Regions from separate parts of the Geodermatophilus sp. SYSU D00779 genome, predicted to be linked through region 1. Evidence: riboswitches for the same ligand, from Rfam matches in the RefSeq annotation. Region 1 holds a riboswitch; each other region holds the start of a gene.
The links. A riboswitch is a leader RNA that binds a small molecule or an ion and turns the genes downstream of it on or off. The one in region 1 is predicted to bind cyclic di-AMP.
Positions count from the first base shown of each region.

Region 2: it holds a riboswitch for cyclic di-AMP, as region 1 does, so the genes downstream of both, ACI79G_RS02620 (NlpC/P60 family protein) here and ACI79G_RS20925 (C40 family peptidase) in region 1, are expected to answer to the same signal.
Region 3: it holds a riboswitch for cyclic di-AMP, as region 1 does, so the genes downstream of both, ACI79G_RS10370 (hypothetical protein) here and ACI79G_RS20925 (C40 family peptidase) in region 1, are expected to answer to the same signal.
Region 4: it holds a riboswitch for cyclic di-AMP, as region 1 does, so the genes downstream of both, ACI79G_RS08920 (aggregation-promoting factor C-terminal-like domain-containing protein) here and ACI79G_RS20925 (C40 family peptidase) in region 1, are expected to answer to the same signal.

Region 1 covers NZ_JBJGZQ010000030.1:43,292-48,389, reverse strand. Annotated here, with positions in the region: gene ACI79G_RS20940 (ADP-ribosylglycohydrolase family protein) at 1-630, opposite strand, end outside; gene ACI79G_RS20935 (hypothetical protein) at 665-1,300, opposite strand; gene ACI79G_RS20930 (hypothetical protein) at 1,487-1,855, shown strand; gene ACI79G_RS20925 (C40 family peptidase) at 1,965-2,495, opposite strand; cyclic di-AMP (ydaO/yuaA leader) riboswitch at 2,508-2,634, opposite strand; gene ACI79G_RS20920 (hypothetical protein) at 2,986-3,156, shown strand; gene ACI79G_RS20915 (D-2-hydroxyacid dehydrogenase family protein) at 3,226-4,182, shown strand; gene ACI79G_RS20910 (hypothetical protein) at 4,232-4,459, shown strand; gene ACI79G_RS20905 (SMP-30/gluconolactonase/LRE family protein) at 4,471-5,098, opposite strand, start outside.
Region 2 covers NZ_JBJGZQ010000003.1:14,172-19,269, forward strand. Annotated here, with positions in the region: gene ACI79G_RS02610 (protein kinase domain-containing protein) at 1-297, opposite strand, end outside; gene ACI79G_RS02615 (hypothetical protein) at 589-933, shown strand; cyclic di-AMP (ydaO/yuaA leader) riboswitch at 1,130-1,278, shown strand; gene ACI79G_RS02620 (NlpC/P60 family protein) at 1,295-2,377, shown strand; gene ACI79G_RS02625 (M48 family metallopeptidase) at 2,567-3,853, shown strand; gene ACI79G_RS02630 (glycosyltransferase family 4 protein) at 3,850-4,977, shown strand; gene ACI79G_RS02635 (AMP-dependent synthetase/ligase) at 4,986-5,098, opposite strand, start outside.
Region 3 covers NZ_JBJGZQ010000010.1:154,519-159,616, reverse strand. Annotated here, with positions in the region: gene ACI79G_RS10390 (MFS transporter) at 1-930, shown strand, start outside; gene ACI79G_RS10385 (TetR/AcrR family transcriptional regulator) at 927-1,532, shown strand; gene ACI79G_RS10380 (hypothetical protein) at 1,624-1,950, opposite strand; gene ACI79G_RS10375 (polysaccharide deacetylase family protein) at 2,245-2,841, opposite strand; gene ACI79G_RS10370 (hypothetical protein) at 3,153-3,653, opposite strand; cyclic di-AMP (ydaO/yuaA leader) riboswitch at 3,655-3,802, opposite strand; gene ACI79G_RS10365 (FAD-dependent monooxygenase) at 4,098-5,098, shown strand, end outside.
Region 4 covers NZ_JBJGZQ010000009.1:5,685-10,782, forward strand. Annotated here, with positions in the region: gene ACI79G_RS08900 (cupin domain-containing protein) at 1-61, opposite strand, end outside; gene ACI79G_RS08905 (MarR family winged helix-turn-helix transcriptional regulator) at 176-688, shown strand; gene ACI79G_RS08910 (DUF72 domain-containing protein) at 787-1,509, opposite strand; gene ACI79G_RS08915 (class I SAM-dependent methyltransferase) at 1,518-2,162, opposite strand; gene ACI79G_RS08920 (aggregation-promoting factor C-terminal-like domain-containing protein) at 2,321-3,160, opposite strand; cyclic di-AMP (ydaO/yuaA leader) riboswitch at 3,377-3,537, opposite strand; gene ACI79G_RS08925 (LLM class flavin-dependent oxidoreductase) at 3,753-4,850, shown strand; gene ACI79G_RS08930 (FMN reductase) at 4,847-5,098, shown strand, end outside.

The DNA of each region.
Region 1 (5,098 bases):
CTCGCGGTGCTCGGCGGCCACCGCCTCGAGCGCCGAGGGGACGGCGGCAAGCGGGTCGCCGCCGTCGAGCGCCACCCGCACCAGCTCGTGGAGCACCGCGCACCCCTCGCCGGCCGCGGGGTCGCCGTGGGTCAGCGCCGAGATGCGCCGCGCGGCGTCCGTGGTGGCCTCGCGGCCCTCGCGGGCGAACCGGACGGCGGCGGGCGTGGTGCGCATCAGCGACCCGTTGCCGGCGGCCCGCCCGGTGCGCCGGACGTGCTCGGCCGCGGCGGTGTCCCACGGCAGGCCGGAGCGGAGGACGGCGCGGGTCTGGCTGCCGATGTCCGGCGGGTCCGCCTCCGCCCAGCGAAGGAACCGGTCGAACAGGTCGGCCTCGTCCAGCCCACCGCGCTCGACCAGGGACGTCGCGATCATCAGCGCCATCTGCGTGTCGTCGGTGAACTCGCCGGGCTCCCGGTGGAGCGCCCCGCCGCCGCACATCTCGGTGTGCGCGCCGCGGGCGGGGGTGGGGAAGCGGGCGGAGAACCGACCGGGCGGGCCGAACTCGAATGGCGCGCCGAGCGCGTCGCCGACGGCCGAGCCGACCAGCGCGCCGGCGGCGCGGTGCGAGCGGTGCAGGGGCGGGGTCACGCGTGCATCGTGCACACGCCGCGCGCCTCAGCCGTCAGGCGCTGACCTCCTCGTGCGTGTTCACGCCGGGGATGCGCCGCACCGACCCCCACCCGAAGCGGGCCCACACGACCAGCAACGCAGCGCCGACGAGCGATCCGAGCGTGTCGCGGAAGAGGTCGCCGTTGGTGTCGTCGTTGTCCTCGGAGAGCTGGGTCCCGAACCACGCGTCCGACCGCCACTCGAACAGCTCCCACAGCGCCCCGACGGCGATGCCCAGGGCCGCGGTCACCACGCCGATGCCGACGTAGTGCCGCAGGTGCGTCTCGTCGCGGGGGTCCGGGACGACGTCCAGCCGGGCGAGGCCGATGTAGACGACCGGGGCCGTGAGCATCGGGAGCGTGAAGTGCACCAGGTCGTCGAAGCGGACGAACTCGTCGTAGAGGCCGAGCGTCTCGCCGAACCCCTGCAGCGCCATGCCGAGGGTCAGCGACAGGTCGTAGAGCCGGGGCAGGTTCACCAGTCGCGCGACGAGCGTGATGCTCCCCAGCGCGACCAGCAGGGCCGCCGACCCCCACTGCCCGTCGACCGCGTAGACCGCGGCCCCGGCGAAGATGATCAGCCTGAGGACGTCGATGCCGTCCCTGATCCACGGATTCCAGTCACCCAGCAGCAGCGTGCGCCCGTCCACGTCGCCGGACTACCCGCCGGGGACGGCGCACGCTCGCCGTTCGCGACCCTGCGTCACCAGATTCCGCCGTCACCCAGGCGACCGGGGGACGACTGCGTCTGCGGCGCGCGCACGGCGACCTCCCGGTGCTGCACTGTCCCCGGCCGGCGCAGCGCCGGCGGAGGCACCGCAGGACAGGAGCACGTCGTGACCGATCGGGAGCTCGGGCCGACCACCGCGAGGAGCAGCCGCACGGCCCGCTGCAGCAGCCATGCCGCCGGTCACGGCGTCCACCCCACCCGCGTGCTGCTCTGCGACAACAGTCCGGACGACGCGTGGACACCGGTCGTCGTCATGGGCGCCGTCGGCGACGTGCTCACCGTGGCCTGCGGCGCGGAGCTCCGGCGCTACCGCAACCACGAGGCCGGCCGGCTGCTGGACCTGGCCGACACCACCGGCCCCGACGCCCTCCTCAACGAGCGGTACGGCCTGCTCTTCCTGCGGACCTGGCCGCAGGACGCCGCCTCGGTGTTCTCGTTGCAGCCGGCCGACCAGCCGCCGCACCCCTGCCGCTGACCTCCGCGGCGGGATCGGCGATCTCGCCGGGGCGGGGAGCGACGGGGGCCCGGACGCGGGGGTGCCCCGGCCGGCAGCGTCGCCGACCGGGGCATCCCGTGCGACCGGGTCAGGCGACCCGGCGGGCGCCCGAGTAGCTCGGCATCGAGTCGAGCTTCATGACCTGGACCGGCTTGCTGGAGTTCAGCGCGTGCACGATCTGGCCGTTGCCGATGTACATCGCCACGTGCGAGACCGGGCTGTAGAAGAACACCAGGTCACCCGGCTGCAGGTTGGCCTTCGACACCGGGGTGCCGAACGTCGACTGCGCCTTGGACGTGCGCGGGAGGGAGATGCCGGCCGCCTTGTAGGAGAAGCTGGTCAGCCCCGAGCAGTCGAAGGAGTTGGGGCCGGTGGCGCCGTACACGTACCGGTCACCCACCTGGGCGAGCGCGGTGTTGACGGCGGTCTGCGCGGCGCCGCTGGCCGCGGCGGCCGGGGCTGCGGCGACGGTCGGGGCGGCGGCGAGGGCCGTACCGGTCGGGCCACCCACAGCGGCCGAGGCCGGGGCGGGGGCGAGGGCGATCCCGGCGCCGGCGATGGCGGCGACGGCGACACCCCGGAACGAGCGGCGAGCGAAGGACGTGCGGGCAGTCGTCATCGACGACGGTTCTCCTGTTCTCCACGACCGCCTACCGGGTTAGCTGACGGGTTCGGACGGGGGAGTCGCCCGGCGCGACGAGGTCGCGCTTCACCCCAGTGCTGCGGTGGGTCCCCGGCCTGCGCAGCGGTCATCGACCGGTGCGCGGTTCGGCGGCGTCCGTCGGGTGTCGCAAGGTCAGCGACGCGGGCCCTCCGGACGGCGACCGAGGCTAGGTGGGCCCTTCGGCCCTGTTCAAAGCGAGCGCCGCGGTCCCGTACAGCGGTTGACGCGGACCGCGACACGCCGAGCCGACCACGACGATCGCCGTCGGCGAACCGCGGGTACGCGTGGGAAAAGCCCTGGTCGGGGCGTTATGAAAAAGTTGCTTCGATGGCGGAGAGCCGATGCACACCGTGTCTGATCAGGTGCCGAGAGCTCCGGCGGTGTCGTGGTTGGTCCGGGGGTTCCCCGGGCACGACCAGAGGTGACAGACCCAAGGAGGAGCACCATGGCCGGCATGTTGAGGAAGGTCCTGGCCTCGGGGATCGCGGCGAAGGTCATCCAGGAGGCCCGCAAGCCGCAGAACCAGGCCAAGATCAAGGAGTTCATCGCCAAGATGGGCGAGCAGAACAAGAAGCAGGGCGGCGGCCGGGGCTACGGCCGCGGTCCGGTGCGCTGAGCACCGGACGCTGAGCGCACGGCGACCCCCGCTCGCACCGGGCGGGGGTCGCCGTCATGCTCGGGGACCGTGCTGCGGATCGCCGTCCTCGACGACTTCCAGTCCGTGTCCGGTGAGTTCGCCGACTGGTCACGTCTGCCCGAGGAGGCCGAAGTCGTCGCCTTCGCCGACCACCTCGACGACGAGGACGCCGTCGTCGACCGGCTCGCCGGGTTCGACGTCGTCGTCGCCATGCGCGAGCGCACCCCGTTCCCGCGCAGCCTCCTCGAGCGGCTGCCGCGGCTGCGGCTGCTGGTGACCACCGGCGCCCGCAACGCCGCCATCGACGTGGCCGCGGCCGCCGAGCGCGGCGTGACCGTCTGCGGCACCGGTGCCCACCCCACCGGTCCGGTCGAGCTGACCTGGGCGCTGGTCCTGGCGGTGGCCCGGCACGTCCCCGAGGAGGACGCCGGGGTCCGGGCCGGCGGCTGGCAGCGCACCGTCGGGACCGACCTCGCCGGCGCCCGGCTCGGCGTCGTCGGCCTCGGCCGGCTCGGCACCCGCGTCGCCCGCATCGGCCAGGCGTTCGGCATGGACGTCGTCGCCTGGAGCCAGAACCTGACCGACGAGCGCGCCGCCGAGGCCGGCGCGCGCCGCGTCGACCGCGACGAGCTGTTCGCCACCGCCGACGTCGTCACCGTGCACCTGGTGCTCTCCGAGCGCACCCGCGGTCTGGTCGGCCGCCGCGAGCTCGCCCGGATGAAGCGCAGCGCGATCCTGGTCAACACCTCCCGCGGCCCGATCGTCGACGAGGCCGCGCTGCTCGAGGCGCTGTCCGAGGGGCGCCTCGCGGGGGCCGGCCTCGACGTCTACGACCGCGAGCCGCTGCCCGCCGACGCCGCCCTGCGCACCGCGCCGCGCACCGTGCTCACCCCGCACCTGGGCTACGTCACCCGCGACACCTACCGGGTCTTCTACGGCGACGCCGTCGAGGACGTCGCCGCCTTCCTCCGCGGGGAACCGGTCCGCGTCCTCACGCCCGCGTGACCCGTGCCGGGCCCGGGTACCCACCGGGCCCGGCACGAGGAGGCCTGCGATGACCGAGGGCAACATGACCGGCCGTCCCTACGGCGGCGCCAACGAGCGACCCGACGACGACGTCCTCCCCGGCGAGCGGCCGGAGCAGGACCTGGTCGGGCCGCCGTCCCAGCAGGAGGAGCCGCGGGCGGCGCGGGACGGCGAGATGTCGACCAACCCGGGTGAGACCGGCAGCGGCGTCCCGGACACCGACCACCCGCTCGGGGGCCGGCAGGGCGGCAACTGACCCGGCGCGGGCTACGGCCGCCCGGCGTGGGGGACGGCGACCTCGGTCGCCACCAGCACCGCCTCGCGCACCGGCGCGCGGTTGTGCTCGTAGAAGTCCGGCGCGCAGCACATCAGCAGCGTGCGGCCGTCCTCCCCGCCGAGCATGCAGGCGAAGACGCCGAGTCCCTCCGGCGCGGCGACCTCGTCGACGATCGCGCCGCCCTGTTCGACCCGCACCACCCGTCCGCCGACCGCGTCCGCCGCCCGCACGTGTCCCTCGGCGTCCAGCGCGCAGCCGTCCGGCGCCACCGTGAGCTGGCCCAGCACCTCCTCGGTGGTCCGGCCGGTCACCTCCGGCCCGAGCGACGCCCACACGCGCCGGTTGGTCAGCGCGCCGTCGGCACCGAGGTCGAAGGCGGTGTACCGGTTGCCGAGGGTCTCCCCGACGACGAGCGTGCCGCCGTCCGGGGGGACCACCATGCCGTTGGGGAACTGCAACCCCTCCGCGGCGACCGACACCGTGCCGTCGGGGTCGATGCGCTTCAGTGACGCGGTCCGCGCGTCGCCGCCGCCCATCAGGTCGAAGCCGAAGTCGCCGACGAACACCTGCCCTGCGTCGGGGACCACCAGGTCGTCGAGGTGCCCGCCGCAGTGCTCG
Region 2 (5,098 bases), on a different contig from region 1:
GATCACCCCGGCGAGGTCGGTGCCGTCGACCAGGCGCATGTCGATGTAGAGCCGGCCCTCGATCTCGCCGTAGCGGTGGATCGGGATGACGTGCGGGTCGTTGAGCTGCGCGGCGGCGTAGGACTCCCGCTTGAAGCGTTCGACGTACCCCTCGTCGGCGGCCACGCCGGCCGGCAGCAGCTTGAGCGCGACCCAGCGGGCCTGCTCGCGGTCGTAGGCGCGGTACACCTCGCCCATGCCGCCGCGGCCGAGCAGGTCGTGCAGGACGTAGGGGCCGAAGCCGGTCACGTGCAGCACCCGGCCACCCGCCGGGCGGCCGTTCCGGGCCGAGACGCTGTCATCGGTGTCCCCCCTCGCGACCGAGCTCCGCGCAGCGGGACGGACCCTAGGTCGCGGAGCCTCGGCTGCCCAGGGTCCTGCGTCTCCCGGGGGACGATCCGACACGATCGGGTGGTGCAACGCCTGGCGGCCCGTCTGTCGGGGCGCGGTCGCACGGAACTGTCGGTGTCCGCTCCTAGCGTCCTGCCCGGATCGACCGGGGCCACGGACGGCTCCCGTGACGAGGGTCGGCGAGCAGAGGAGTGCACCGTGTACATCGACTGCGACACCTGCACCGCCCGCGGTACCGGCTGCGGCGACTGCGTCGTCACCGTGCTGCTGGGGGCGCCACCGGGCTGGCAGGGCGCCGACCCGACGGTCGTGCCGATGACCGGGCGGCGGGAGGACCGGCTGTCCGCCGAGGACGTCGTCGTGCTGCCGCCGGGGGTGGTCGTGGAGTTCGACGAGGTCGAGCGGCGCGCCGTCCAGGTGCTGGCCGACGCCGGTCTGGTGCCGCCGCTGCGCCACCAGCACTCGGCCCGCCCGGTCCCGGCACGACGGGCCGCGCCGCAGCGGCGGGGCGGCGGTCAGGGGTCGCAGCGGCGCACCGGGTGAGCGGGGTGCTCCGGCGTCCGCGTGAGCCGGGCGCGACGGACGGCGTGTCGCCGACCAGGAGGAACACCGACCCCACAGTCCCCGGCACCCCCGTTCGTCACTTCTTCGACACCCCCGTACGGTGAGCCGGTCCGGCCGGGTGGTCGTCACCTGCACGAGGGTGACCTCGGCCGCTCACCGCCGAATCGCCCGACGCGCCGCACCGGCGCCGAGGGGGAACCGGGGACCCACCGCAGCACTGGGGTGAGTTCTCCCGCGCGCCGGTCCGCCGGGGCGCGGAGATAGGGCGCCTTCTTCCCAGCCCGAACCCGTCAGCTAACTCGGTAGGCGGTCGCTGAGGAAGAACGGAGAGCCGCCGCCCGTGGCGACCCCCCGCCCTGCACTGGGGCATGCCGTCGATCAGTGCCATCCCGACCTCGCGGTCGCGTTCCGCCGCCCCACCCCGTCGCGCGGCATCGCCCGCGGACTGGTCCTGGGAGCCACCGCCACCCTCGCCCTGACGCTGCTGCCGGGCACCGCCGTCGCGGATCCGGAGGACCCCACGAGCGCCGCGCGGGCCGCCCAGCTGGTCGCCCAGGCCGCGCACGAGCTCGAGGTCGTCACCGAGCAGGTCAACGAGGCCCGCGAGACGCTGGCGCAGCAGCAGGCCGCCGTCCGGAGCGCCGACCAGGCGGTCGCCGAGGCCCAGTCGCAGCTCGACGCGCTCGACGGTCGGATCCGCCAGGTCGCCCGCACCGCCTTCACCTCCGGCGACGGCATGCCCGAGCTGGACCTGCTGATGACCAGCCGGTCGGCCGAGGAGTTCGTCTCGCAGCTGGCCACCCTCGACGCCATCGCCGGCCACACCGACGACGTACTGGGCGAGGTCGCCGCGTCCGCCGCTGAGGCCGAGCGGGCCCACGCCGACGCCGACGCCGCGCAGACCGCCGCCCGGCGCACGCTCGACGAGGTCACCGCCCGCCAGGCCCGGCTCGAGGCGGACATCGCCGACTACCAGGCGCAGTACGACGCGCTGTCGGCACCGCAGCAGCAGGAGGTGGTGGCCGCGCACGCCGGCCGGCCGGTCCCCGCCGCGCCGGCCGCCGCGGCCACCGGCGCCGCGCAGGCCGCCGTCGACACCGCCCTGGCGCAGGTCGGGGACCCGTACGTGTGGGGCGCCGGCGGACCGGACGCCTTCGACTGCTCGGGGTTGACCCAGTACGCGTACGCCGCGGCCGGCACCAGCCTGCCGCACTCCTCGCGGATGCAGGCGACGATGGGCTCCGCGGTGTCCCGGTCCGAGCTGCAGCCCGGCGACCTGATCTTCTACCACAGCCCCGTCAGCCACGTGGCGATGTACATCGGCAACGGCCAGATGGTGCACGCCTCGACGTCGGGCCAGCCGGTGAAGGTCGTGAGCGTCGACTCGATGGGCGGCATCAGCGCGATGCGCCGCATCGTCTGAAGGCCCCCGTCCTCCCCTGGAAGGACCCCCTTGCCCCCCGCCACTCGCAGGCTCGCGGCGGGACCCTGCAAGGAGGCCGCCAGGGCTCGGGGCGGGACCCGGGACGGGGCCGGTCGGACGCCCACGACCGGTCCACCCCCGGCCGGGTGCCGTCCCGGCCGCCGCTCGGCCCGACCTAGGATCGGCCGGGTGAGCGAGGCGGGCGGGGGGAGCTCCCGCCGGGCCGCGCTCCTGGTCGCGGGCGTGCTCGGCGCCGCGCTCGTCGTCGTCCTCGTGACGGTCCCGCCGTGGACGCTGCTGCCCGAGCCGCCGGGTGGGCGTACGCCCGTCGACCCGGCGGCGGTCCTGCCCCCGGACCTCCTGACCCGGACCGAGGCCTTCGCCGGGGCGCTGCGGCCGGCCTCGCTGACCTCGTTGCTGCTCGGCCTGGCCGTCTCCGCCGTCCTGGGGCTGACCCCGCTGGGGGCGCGGGTGGTGCGGGCCGCGGCGCGACCGGTCGGCGGAGGGCGGGTCGCCCAGGTGCTGCTGGGCACGGCGGCCGTGGTGGTCCTCGGCCAGCTGGCCACGCTCCCGGTGTCGGCGTACGCCGAGGTGGTCCGGCACCGGTACGGCATCTCGATCCGCAGCTGGGGGCTGTGGCTGCGCGACCTCGCGGTCTCGACCGCCATCAGCGCCGTCCTCACCGCCCTCGCGCTGGCGTCCTTCCTCTGGCTGGTCCGGCGGGCGCCGCGCACCTGGTGGGCGTGGGCCGCGGCGGTGGCGGCCGGCTTCGTCGTCGTCGGGTCGTTCCTCTACCCGCTGGTCATCGAGCCGGCGTTCAACCGCTTCGAGCCGCTGCCCCCCGGTGAGCTGCGCACCGAGCTGCTCGACCTGGCGGAGGAGAACGGCACCCCGGTGCAGGACGTGCTCGTCTCCGACGCCTCCCGGCGGACCACGGCGCTCAACGCCTACGTCTCCGGTTTCGGGTCGACCCGCCGCATCGTCCTCTACGACACGACGCTCGAGCACCTGTCCGACGAGGAGGTCGAGTCGATCGTGGCGCACGAGCTCGGCCACGTCGTCCACGGCGACGTGCTCACCGGCACCCTGGTCGGGGCGCTGGGGGCAGCGGCCGCGGTGGCGCTGTCGGGCTGGCTGCTGTCCTGGACGCCGTTGCTGCGCCGCGCGGGCGCGCGGTCGCCGGCGGACCCGGCCGTCGTCCCCCTGGTGCTGCTCCTGCTGTCGGTGGGCGGGCTGCTGAGCACGCCGGTGCAGAACCTGGTGTCGCGGCAGGTGGAGGCGCGCGCCGACCTGCGCGCGCTCGACCTCACCGGGGACGCCGGGGCGTTCACCGCGATGCAGCGCGAGCTGGCCGCCACCAACCTCAGCGACCCGGACCCGCCCGCGGCCTGGCAGTGGTTCTTCGGCTCGCACCCGACCGGCGCGCAGCGGATCGCCTTCGCCGAGGACTGGCAGCGGCTGGAGGACGCCGGGTGAGGACGCTGGTCGTCACCAACGACTTCCCGCCGCGCCAGGGTGGCATCCAGACCTTCGTCGCCGCACTGCTGGCCCGCCGCCCGCCGGGGTCACTGGTCGTGCTCGCCTCCCGGTCGCCCGGCTGGCAGGCCCACGACGCCGCGCTGCCCTACGAGGTGGTCCGCCACCCGACCGGCGTGCTGCTGCCCACACCCGGAGTGGCCCGCGCGGCGGCCGGGCTGGCCCGCAGGCACGGCTGCGACACCGCCTTCTTCGGCGCGGCGGCCCCGCTGGGGGTGCTCGCCCCGGCGCTGCGGGACGCCGGGGTGCACCACCTGGTCGGCGCCACGCACGGCCACGAGACCGGCTGGGTGGCGCTGCCCGGCGCGCGGCAGCTGATGCGGCGGATCGCCGCCGGGCTCGACGTGCTGACCTACATCAGCGACTACACGCGCGACCGGCTGGCGCCGGCGCTGGGCGGGGTCACCCGGATGGCGCAACTCTCGCCCGGGGTGGACGTCGACCGCTTCACCCCGGACGCCGACGGGGCGGCGGTGCGGGCGCGCCACGGGCTGGGCGGCGCACCCGTCGTCGCCTGCGTCTCACGGCTGGTGCCGCGCAAGGGCCAGGACGTGCTGGTCGCGGCGTGGCCGCGGGTGCTCGCGCGGCACCCCGACGCGCGGCTGCTGCTCGTCGGCGGCGGCCCGCTGGAGGACCGCCTGCGCCGGGAGGTCGCCGCGCGGGGGCTGGAGCGCTCCGTCGTCCTCACCGGGCCGGTGCCACCGGAACAGCTGCCGGAGCACTACGCGGCAGGCGACGTGTTCGCCATGCCCTGCCGCACCCGCCGCGGCGGTCTGGACGTCGAGGGCCTGGGCATGGTGTACCTGGAGGCGGCCGCCTGCGGCCGGCCCGTGGTGGCCGGCACCTCCGGTGGGGCGCCGGAGACGGTGCGGGAGGGCGTCACCGGGCACGTGGTGGGCGACCCCCGCTCGCCGGAGGCCGTGGCCGACGTCCTCACCGGCCTGCTCGACGACCCGCAGCGCGCCCGCCGGATGGGCACGGCCGGCCGGGCGTGGGTGGAGCAGCGGTGGTCGTGGACGACGATCGCCGACGCCTTCGCCGCCCTGCTCCACCCCGACGGCTGACGGCTCCCCTACGCGTGCGAGGGGCGCGGCGAGGAGTCCTCCTGGTAGAGGCTCTCCACCTCGTCGTCGAACTCCTTGAGCACCACGGAGCGCTTGAGCTTCAGGCTCGGCGTGAGCATCC
Region 3 (5,098 bases), on a different contig from region 1:
GCGGGTGTGCTGCCGCTGGTCTACGCCCTCAAGACCGCCGCGCACGACGGCGTCGGCGTGTCGGTCCTCGTCGGCCTCGCGGCCGGCCTCGGGCTGCTGCGGACCTTCGTGCGCCGGCAGCGCCGGCTGGCCGAGCCACTTCTGGACCTGCGCCTGTTCGGCTCCCGCGCGTTCTCCGTCGCGGTGACGACGAACCTGCTCACGGTCTTCGCCCTGCTCGGGCTGCTGTTCTTCCTCCCCCAGTACCTGATGCTCGTGCTCGGCATGAGCCCGCTGGTCGCGGGCCTGTGGATGCTGCCGCTCGCGGGAGCGACCGTGGCCGGCTCGCTGGCCGCACCGTGGCTGGCCCGCCACCTGCACCTGCGGTGGGTCATCGGCGGCGGGACGGCGCTGGCCGCAGCCGGGCTGACGGTCGGCACGCTGCTCGGGGTCGACGGCGACCGGGTCGTCCTGGTGGTGGCCGGCCTGCTCATCGGCGGAGGGGTCGGCGCGGCCGAGGCGCTGACCAACGACGTCATCCTCGCGACCGCTCCGCCCGAGCGGGCGGGTGCCGCCGCCTCGGTCTCCGAGACCGCCTACGAGTTCGGGAGCGCGATGGGCACCGCGGTGCTGGGCACCCTGGGCCTCTCGGTCTACGCGGCACACCTCGGCGCCGTCGACGGCGTGCCGGCGCAGGCCACCGAGGCCGCCCGGGAGACCCTGGGCGGCGCCGCGGAGGTCGCGGCAGGGCTGCCGCCGGACGCCGCCGCGGCCTTCCTGGCCGAGGCCGGACAGGCGTTCGTGACGGGCATGCACGTCGTCCTGCTGGTCGCCGCCGTGCTGGCGGCGTACGTGGCGGCGCAGGCCGTCGTCCTGCTGCGCGACCGCCCGGTGACCGGCACGGCTCCCGTGGCCGACGACCGGCCGGCACCTGAGACCGTGGGCGGGTGACGGAGGCCAGACGCGCGCACCTGCCCGTCGAGCAGCGCCGGGCCCAGCTGGTGGCGGCCGCCATGCGGGTGATGCAGCGCGAGGGGGCGTGGTCGCTCACCACCCGGGCGGTCGCGAAGGAGGCCGGCGTCCCGCTGGGGGCGGTGCACTACGCCTTCGGCTCCAAGACCGAGCTGGTGCGCGCGGTCTTCCGGGCCGACCGCGACCGGTCGACCGCGCTGCTGCGGCGGGCGGTGGACGCGGGTGGCCCGCCCGCGGAGGTCCTGACCCGGGCCCTGGTCGGCTACGCCGACAGCGTCATCGCCGACCCCGGCGCCGAGATCGTGCTCCAGGAGCTGACCATGATGGGCGGCCGGGACGACGACCTGCGGGCCGCGGCGCGGGAGTCCACCGAGCAGTACCGCGGCGACGTCCTCGAGCTGCTGCACCGCGTGGCCGAGGCATCCGGCGGCACCTGGTCCGGCGACGTCGAGGTGCTGGCGGAGTCGGTCCTGGGGCTGCTGTTCGGGGCGTCGGTGAACTGGCTGTGCACCGGCGACGACGACCTCTTCCGCCGGTGCGCCGGCGACGCCGCGCAGACCCTCGCCGCCCGCCTCGGCTGAGACGACCCCGGGCCGGCGCGAGCGGACCGCGCTCCGGGGAGGCACCCGCCTCAGCCGCGGGCGCGGCAGCGGTTGCGAGTGCCCGCTCCGGTCAGGCCCCCGCCGTGGTCGGGTCCCCGGCGGTGTCGCCGTGCGGCGCCTCGACCGCCGTCGACCGAGGGCCGGCAGCAGCTGTCGGCCGGCCCCGACGGCCGAGCGCCATCGTCAGGAACGCCGTCCCGACGCCGGTGCCCAGCGCGGCCAACGCCCACAGGGGCCCGCTGCGCTCGGTCCCCAGGAGGCGGTCGAGGGACAGGTCCCCGGGCCCGGTCCCGGCCAGCGACGTCACGGCCGCGATCAGGACGGCGTTGTGCTCCCAGCGGCCGTTGGCGGCCCACGGACCGTTGGGCAGGTGCACCTCGCGGATCGCCGTCGTCATGACGCCGGTCAGCGCCGCCGACGCCAGTGGCGTCGCCGGCCCCGCGGCCAGGGGACCTCCACCGACCGTCTCGGTCGTCCCCCACCGTCGCCCGACTCGTCGCCGACCTGGCTCCGTGGGATCCGGCCGGCATCGCTCCGGTCGCTGCAGCCGACCCCGCGCCGTGCGGCCATCGCCGCGCCGTCGGTGTGTCGCTCCTGAGCAGTCGCCACCCGCTACAGCGAGGGGCTCGTGCCGGCGAGCGCGCAGCGAAGGCGCTGACCGCTCCGGCGCTCCGCGGCCTGGTGGGGGGCCTCACTGCGTGCAGTACCCCCTCTCGGCCAGCCCGTCCAGGATCATGGGCAGGGCTGCGGGGGTGTTGTGCCCCGTGGCGTCGTGCAACAGCACGACGCTCCCCGGCCGCACGTCCCGCAGCACCCGGTCCCGGATCGTCGTCGCCGGCGGGTCCGCCCAGTCACGGGGGTCGACGGTCCACAACACCATCGCGTCCAGGCCGACCTGCCGGGCGGCCGCCTCCACGACGCCGTTGGTGTCCCCGTACGGCGGGCGCCACTCCCCGGGGGAGCGCCCCGTGGCCCGCTCGATGACCTCGTTGGTGCGTCGCAGTTGCGACTCCACCTGCGCCTGGTCCAGCGTGGTGAGCCTCGGGTGGTTCCACGAGTGGTTGCCGATCCGGTGGCCCTCCTGGCTGGCGCGACGGACGAGGTCGGGTCGGGCAGCGGCCATCTCGCCGGTGACGAAGAACGTCGCCTCCACGCCCCGGTCCGCCAGCGTGTCCAGGATGTCGGCTGTGGCGGTCGCGGAGGGCCCGTCGTCGAAGGTGAGCCGGACGGAGCCGGCTGCACACTGCTGCGGCGCCGACGCCGCCCGAGCCGGCGCAGCGAGCAGCACCAGCAGGAGTGCGCCGGTGACGAGGCCGGTCCAGCGGCTCGGACCCGGCCTCGTCAGCGCGCGTGCCGGTCCGTGGTCCCGGCCCACCCTGCCGCCGCTCCCCCGCCCCTGAGCCCTGGTGGCCCTGCGCCGGCTGGGGCGGAGGAGGGCCTGCGACCCGGCTCCGGGAGACGGCGCGGGGGTCCGGCTCGGCCCACCGGGCCGGCGGGATCGGTCGGGTGGGTCCGCCGTGGCAGGGCACGCCGATCCCGCCGGCGTGCCCTGCCGACGGGTCCCGGGTCCGGGCACGGTGAGGTGCCTCACCCGGGGACCTAGGTCCGGCTGAGTCGGCCGACCGCGGCCCGGGCCGCCTCCAGGTGCTTCCGGTACGAGCCGTTGGTGTAGGCCACCCACGGCTTGAAGTTGGTGCCCTTGGCGGAGATCCGATGGGCGGCGTTGGCGTTGCACTGGGCGTCGTAGGCGCAGCTCTTGGAGACCGAGGGGTGCCAGCAGCTGTTGATCTGCCAGAGACCACGGTCCACCGAGCCGTTCGGACAGCCCTTCGTCGGGCCGTTCGCGTTCTGCGCGTCCGCACGGCAGGACGACTCCCCCATGCCCACCGCGACCGCGGTGACGAGCCGGTCGCCGGTGAAACCGGCACGCGAGGCGACGGTCGCGCACAGGTCCACTGCTGCACTGGTCGAGGCGTCGGAGTCCGCCCTCGCCGGGGCCGGTACCGCGAGGACGGCGAGCGCCAGGACCGCCACGACGGCCAGGCGGAGGGGCAGCACCGCCCGGACGGGACGACGCATGCCGAGGATGTGCTGGTGCATGAGATCCTCCGAGCGCGCCTGCGGGATGAGCTGTCGGGTTCGGGCGGGAGGACTGCCCGGCCGTGGGGAGCACGGCTTCACCCCGAGGACCGCTGAGGCGGCCCGGAGGTCCTGCGATCTCCCGTTCCTGCCTGAGGTGAGTCGAGGTCGGCCCGGCCAGCGGCAGGACTCGGCGTGCTACCGGACCGTCCCGCGGATGCGGGCGGCCTGACCGTAGGTTGTGACGTGGGTCACAGCAAACGGAGCGCGGAGAGACGGCCGGCGGCCGCAGTGCCGTCACCCCTCCCGGGCCGTGCGCTCACGGTCCGGGACCGGCTGGGTGCACACCTCGGGCGGCGTGACCGATGACAGCGCACGCCGGTCGAGCCCGGCCCGGCTCGGCCCTCGTCCCACCCGGCCGGCGCACCTGTGCGGGACCGCGCCCACTGGCTAGCGTCGAGCCGCATGAGGGATCCCGACCTCCGGGTGGCGATCGTCGGCGCCGGCATCGGGGGACTGTCCCTGGCCCTGGCGTTGCGTGAGCGGGGTGTGCGGGCCGAGGTGTTCGAGCAGGCCGCGCAACTGACCGAGATCGGTGCGGCGATCGCGCTGTCGGCCAACGCCACCCGGGAGTACGCCCGGCTGGGCCTGCTCGACGAACTGGCCGCGGCCTCGACGATCCCCACGGAGCTGGTCTACCGCCACTGGCAGGACGGCAGCCGCATCGCCGCCCACCCGGTGGCCGAGGGCGGTACCTACGTGGACCGGTTCGGTGCGCCGTACTTCGGCATCCACCGCGCCGACCTGCAGAGGACCCTCAGCGGCGCGTTCGGCGCCGAGCACCTGCACCTGGGCTGCCGGCTGACCGATCTCGTCCCGGAGCGCGACTCGGTCGTGCTCGAGTTCGCCAACGGTCGGGTGGCACGCGCCGACGTGGTCGTCGGCGCCGACGGCGTGCGGTCCACCGTCCGCCGGTGGGTCACCGGTGCGGACGACGCCGTCTACTCCGGTACCAGCGCCTTCCGCGGCATCGTGCCCACCGAGAACCTGCCCTCCCTGCCCGATCCGCACGCGATCCAGTTCTGGATGGGCCCCGACGCGCACCTGCTGCACTACGCGATCGGCGGTGCCGGCGAGCTGGTCAACTTCTTCGCGGTGGTGGAGGGCCCGCCGACCTGGCTGCACGACGGCACGGTGGCCGAGGTGCACGAGGACGTCCCGGTCGCGTCCTTCCGGGGCTGGCACCGCGCCGTCACCGAGATGATCAGAGCGGCCGAGAGCCCGATCCGGTGGGGGCTGTTCACGGTGCGCCCCCTGCTGCGCTGGTACCGGGGCCGGGTCGTCGTCCTCGGCGACGCCGCACACGGCATGCTGCCGCACCAGGGACAGGGTGCGAACACCTCGATCGAGGACGCCTTCGCCCTGGCCGCGCTGGTCGCCGGCGCCCGGCCCGGCGACGATCTGGA
Region 4 (5,098 bases), on a different contig from region 1:
CGGGGCGAGAGGCGGGTCGCGACCCCGGGCTCACCGGACGCGTGGCGATCGGCTCTGGCATCGGGTCCTCCTGCATCCAGGGGCGGCGGTGGTGACGTCGCCGGCAACGAAGCCATCAGGCAGCCTGATATACAGACTGCCTTAATAAGTGTCGGGACCTCCTGGAGGGATGTCAATGCCACGTCGCCTGCGCGAGCCGGAGACCAACACCACCTACCTCGTGGAGCGAGCCGCCGCCCGCTTGGAGGCCCGCATCACGGCGGGCGTCGCCGCAGCCGGCCACCCCATCCGCGTGGCGCACTCGGCGGTGTTCGTGAACATCGACCGCGACGGCACCCGGCTCACCCAGCTGGCCGAACGGGCGCTGATGACGCCGCAGGCGATGGGCGAGCTGGTCGACCACCTGGCGGCCCACGGCTACCTGGAGCGCGTCCCGGACCCGAGCGACCGGCGCGCCAAGCTCATCGTCCTCACCGACCTCGGCCAGGACGCCCTGCAGGCCGCGTTCGACACGATCACCGGGATCGAGGCCGAGCTCGAGGAACTCCTCGGCCGCGACGGGCTCCTGCACCTCCGCGGCGCGCTGCGCGAGATCGCCGACCTGCCACCGCCCGCGCCGCCTCGACCCGCGCCCGGCCGCGCCACCCCCGGGACGCCGCCCCCTCCCACGGGCACATCGCCGGCCTGACCCGCGGAGCACTCCCCGGGGACCGCCGTCAGCAACGCGACCCCGACCGTCCGGGTCGGCGACCCGAGCGGCGCGCCGGACGGGCACCTCGGCAGGACTCAGGTCTGGACGAGGGCCCGCAGCGCCTCCGCGTTGCGGACCGCGTGCCCGTGCCCGTCGTTGTTGAAGTAGGCGTAGACGTCGCGGCCGCCGCGCGCCCACTCGCCGATCCGGTCGGCCCACCAGCGCAGGTCGGCGTCGGGGTAGGAGCCGGCGTAGAGGTGGGCGTCGTCCGGGCCGTGCAGGCGCACGTAGACGAACGGCGCGGTCGCCCGCAGCACGCACGGCAGGCCGGCGCCGCTCATCACGCAGTACGCCGCGCCGTGCCGCTCGAGCAGGGCGTACACCGCCTCGTCGTGCCAGCTGGGGTGGCGGAACTCCACCGCGACCCGCACCCACTCCGGCAGCAGGGCGAGGAAGAAGTCGAGCCGGGCGTCGTCCCGGGCCTGGGTGGGCGGCAGCTGCACCAGCAGGACGGCGCGCTTGTCCCCCAGCTCGTGCCAGCACGCGGTGAGCCGGCCGACCCACGTCTCGGGGGCGTACAGCCGCTTGGCGTGGGTCAGCCCGCGCGGGGCCTTGACCGAGAGCTGGAAGCCCGGGGGCAGCCGCCGGCGCCAGGAGGCGAAGGTCGCCGTGCGCGGCCAGCGGTAGAAGCTGGCGTTCAGCTCGACGGTGCCGAAGCGCCGGACGTAGTGCGCCAGCCGGTCCCGCGGCGGGGTGCCCGGCGGGTAGAGGACGCCGTCCCAGTGGTCGTAGCTCCAGCCCGACGTCCCGACGTGCACGGTCCCGCTCAGGGCAGCCGCCAGACCGTCGTGCGGCGCAGCCCGGGCCCCTCGGTCTCCGCGATCTCGTAGACCGCCACACCTTCGAGCCGGTCGTGCGGCAGGTAGGGCCGGCCGGGGTCGCCGACGTAGACCTCGCAGCCGCCAGCGCGGGCCCGGTCGAGGAAGGGCAGCACCCGCTCGGTCATCTCCCGGTCGTAGCAGACGTCGCCGGCCAGGACGACGTCGATGCCGACCGGGTCGCGGCCGAGGACGTCGCCGGTGACGCTGATCCCACCGACGCCGTTGAGGCCGGCGTTGACGCCGACCGCCGTGCGGCTGAACGGGTCGACGTCGCTGGCCAGCACCGACCGGGCGCCGGCGAGGCGCGCGGCGAGCGCCACCAGCCCGCTGCCGGAGCCGAGGTCGAGGACGGCCCGCCCGGCCACCACCGACGGGGTGTCGAGCACGTACCGGGCCAGGGCCTGCCCGCCGGGCCAGGCGGCGGCCCAGAACGGCGGGGTCTCCCCCGCCCCGCCGTCCGCCGCCTCCATCGCCTCCCACAGCGCGACGACGTCGTCGGCGACGTGCAGCCGGACCTCCGGCACCGAGGAGGGCCGCCGCACCTGGGTGTGGGCGCGGACGAAGGCGGACGGGACGGAGCGGACGGTCACACCTCGCAGTCCACCACGGCCCGGGAACGGCCGAGGGCCGCCCCCGCAGTGCGGGGACGGCCCTCGGTGCTGCTGACCTCCGGCCCGGGGGGCAGGAGGCGGCCCCGTCTCGGGTCCCGCCCCGAGCCTGCGAGGGGTGGGGAGGACGGGGTCCTCGCTCAGTACCAGCCGGTGGACTGCGAGTGCGCCCAGGCGCCGCAGGGGCTGCCGTAGCGGCTCTCGATGTAGATCAGGCCCGCGTCGATCTGGCGGTAGCCGTCCGACGTCTTGGCGATGCCGGTGCTGGCCCAGGTCGAGTTGAGGAACTGCGGGATGCCGTAGGCGGTGCTGGTGGGGTTCTGCGCGTTGGGGTTCCAGCCGCTCTCCTTGCCCCACAGCTTCTCCAGGCAGCTGAACTGCTCGGCGCTGCCGACCTTGCTCATCGCGTAGTCCTTGAAGGAGCCACGCGCCGCGGACGACGAGCTGCTGGCGGCGGGCGCCGGAGCCGCAGCCTTCTTCGCGGCGGCGTCGCGCTCCGCGGCCTCACGGGCGGCGGCCTCGGCGGCGGCCTTCTCGGCGGCCGCGCGCTCCGCGGCCTCGCGAGCGGCCTGCTCGGCGGCGGCCTTCTCGGCGGCCTGGCGGTCCAGCTCGGCCTGCTCGGCGGCGGCCTGGACCTGCGCGGCCTGCGCCTCCGCGACCTGACGCTCGCTGCGGGAGGCGGCGAGGTCCTGCAGCGGGGCCAGCTCGGTGGCGGCCGGGGCGGCGAGCGGCTGCTGCGCCGACTCCTCGGTGATGCCGAGCTGCTCGGCGACGCTCATCGAGGCCGTCACCGTCTCGGCCTCGGCCTCGGCGGCCGGCTGCGCGCCGATGACGGTGTTGACGACGATCGCACCGGCGGCAGCGGTGGCCAGCAGGATCGCCGGGCGGCGGCCGCGGGTGGGCAGCCGCAGGCGACGGCGGGCGCCCCGGTTGACGGGGGCGTCGGGGGCCGGGACGGCCGGGAACTGCTTGGTGTCCATCAGGTGGGGGTGCTCCGTGGCGAGAGGGCGCGCGGGAGGGTCCTCAGGGCAGAGGACAGCCCGGTGCGGCGCGGTCTACGGGGACGCCGGCGGACGAGGGGTGCCGGCGGGCGCGGTCAGGTACCGGGTCAGCAGGCCGGGGAAGAGGCGCGGAGTGCGCGTGGCCGGGTGGGCCGGCGTGCCGCGAGGGCCCGTGGGCGGGGCATGCGGGTGCTCCGTTCTTCCGTGAGCCGCCTACCGAGTTAGCTGACGGGTTCGGGCGGGAAGCAGCCCTACCGGCCCGCGCGGCGTGCACGCGGGCGGGATTCACCCCAGTACTGCGGTGGGTCCCCGGCTCGCGCCCGCTGGTGGCGGACACGACTCGGCGGCGTCCGGTCAGGCTCCCCGAGCGGGGACGAGACGACCGACCGGACGTCAGCCACCGTAGGCGGCGTTACCGTCCCGTGACAATGTCGGGAACCACATCGGAAACGTGAGTGACGTCGCACTCCGGCGTCCGCCCTCCCTCCGAGGGGGCAGGACGAGGGGAATACCGCAGGCCGCGGTACGTTGCACGGGCCGGTAGTTGCACTCTCAACCAACGGAGACCGACATGCAGTTCGGCGTCTTCTCGGTCAGCGACATCACGACCGATCCCACCAACGGCCGCACGCCCAGCGAGGCTGAGCGGATCCAGGCGATCGTCACCATCGCGAAGAAGGCCGAGGAGGTCGGGCTCGACGTCTTCGCCCTGGGCGAGCACCACAACCCGCCGTTCTTCTCCTCCTCGCCGACGACGACGCTGGCCTACATCGCCGCGCAGACCACCACGCTGCAGCTGTCGACGGCGACCACGCTGATCACCACCAACGACCCGGTGAAGATCGCCGAGGACTACGCGATGCTGCAGCACCTGGCCGGCGGCCGGGTCGACCTGATGATGGGCCGCGGCAACACCGGCCCGGTCTACCCCTGGTTCGGGCAGGACATCCGCAACGGCCTGCCGCTGGCGGTGGAGAACTACGCGCTGCTGCGCCGGTTGTGGGACGAGGAGGTCGTCGACTGGCAGGGGCAGTTCCGCACGCCGCTGCAGGGCTTCACCTCGACCCCGCGGCCGCTGGACGGCGTCCCGCCGTTCGTGTGGCACGGCTCGATCCGCTCACCGCAGATCGCCGAGCAGGCCGCCTACTACGGCGACGGCTTCTTCCACAACCACATCTTCTGGCCGAAGGAGCACACCGCCCGGATGGTCGAGTTCTACCGCCGCCGCTTCGAGCACCACGGCCACGGCAGCGCCGACCAGGCGATCGTCGGGCTGGGCGGGCAGGTGTTCATGCGGAGGAACAGCCAGGACGCGCTCGCTGAGTTCCGGCCGTACTTCGACGACGCGCCGGTCTACGGCCACGGCCCCTCGCTGGAGGACTTCTCCCGCGAGACGCCGCTGACCGTCGGCTCGCCGCAGCAGGTCATCGAGCGGACCCTCGGCTTCCGCGAGTACGTCGGTGACTACCAGCGGCAGCTGTTCCTCATCGACCACGCCGGCCTGCCGCTGAAGACGGTGCTGGAGCAGCTGGACATGCTGGGCGAGGAGGTCGTCCCGGTGCTGCGCCGCGAGTTCGCCGCGCTCAAGCCGGCGCACGTGCCGGACGCGCCGACCCACGCCTCCCGCGTGGCGGCCCGGCAGGCGTCCCTCGAGGAGGTCTCCGCATGACCACCCGCACCCTGGCCGTCGTGAGCGCCGGGCTGTCGACGCCGTCGTCGACCCGGCTGCTGGCCGACCGGCTGACCGCCGCGACCGTCGCCGCCCTGCGCCAGCGGGGGGACGACGCGACGGTGGAGGTCGTCGAGCTCCGTACCCACGCGCGCGACCTGGCCGACGACCTGGTCACCGGGTTCGCCAACGAGTCGCTGCGCGCGGCGATCGACACGGTCACCGGCGCCGACGGGCTGATCGCGGTG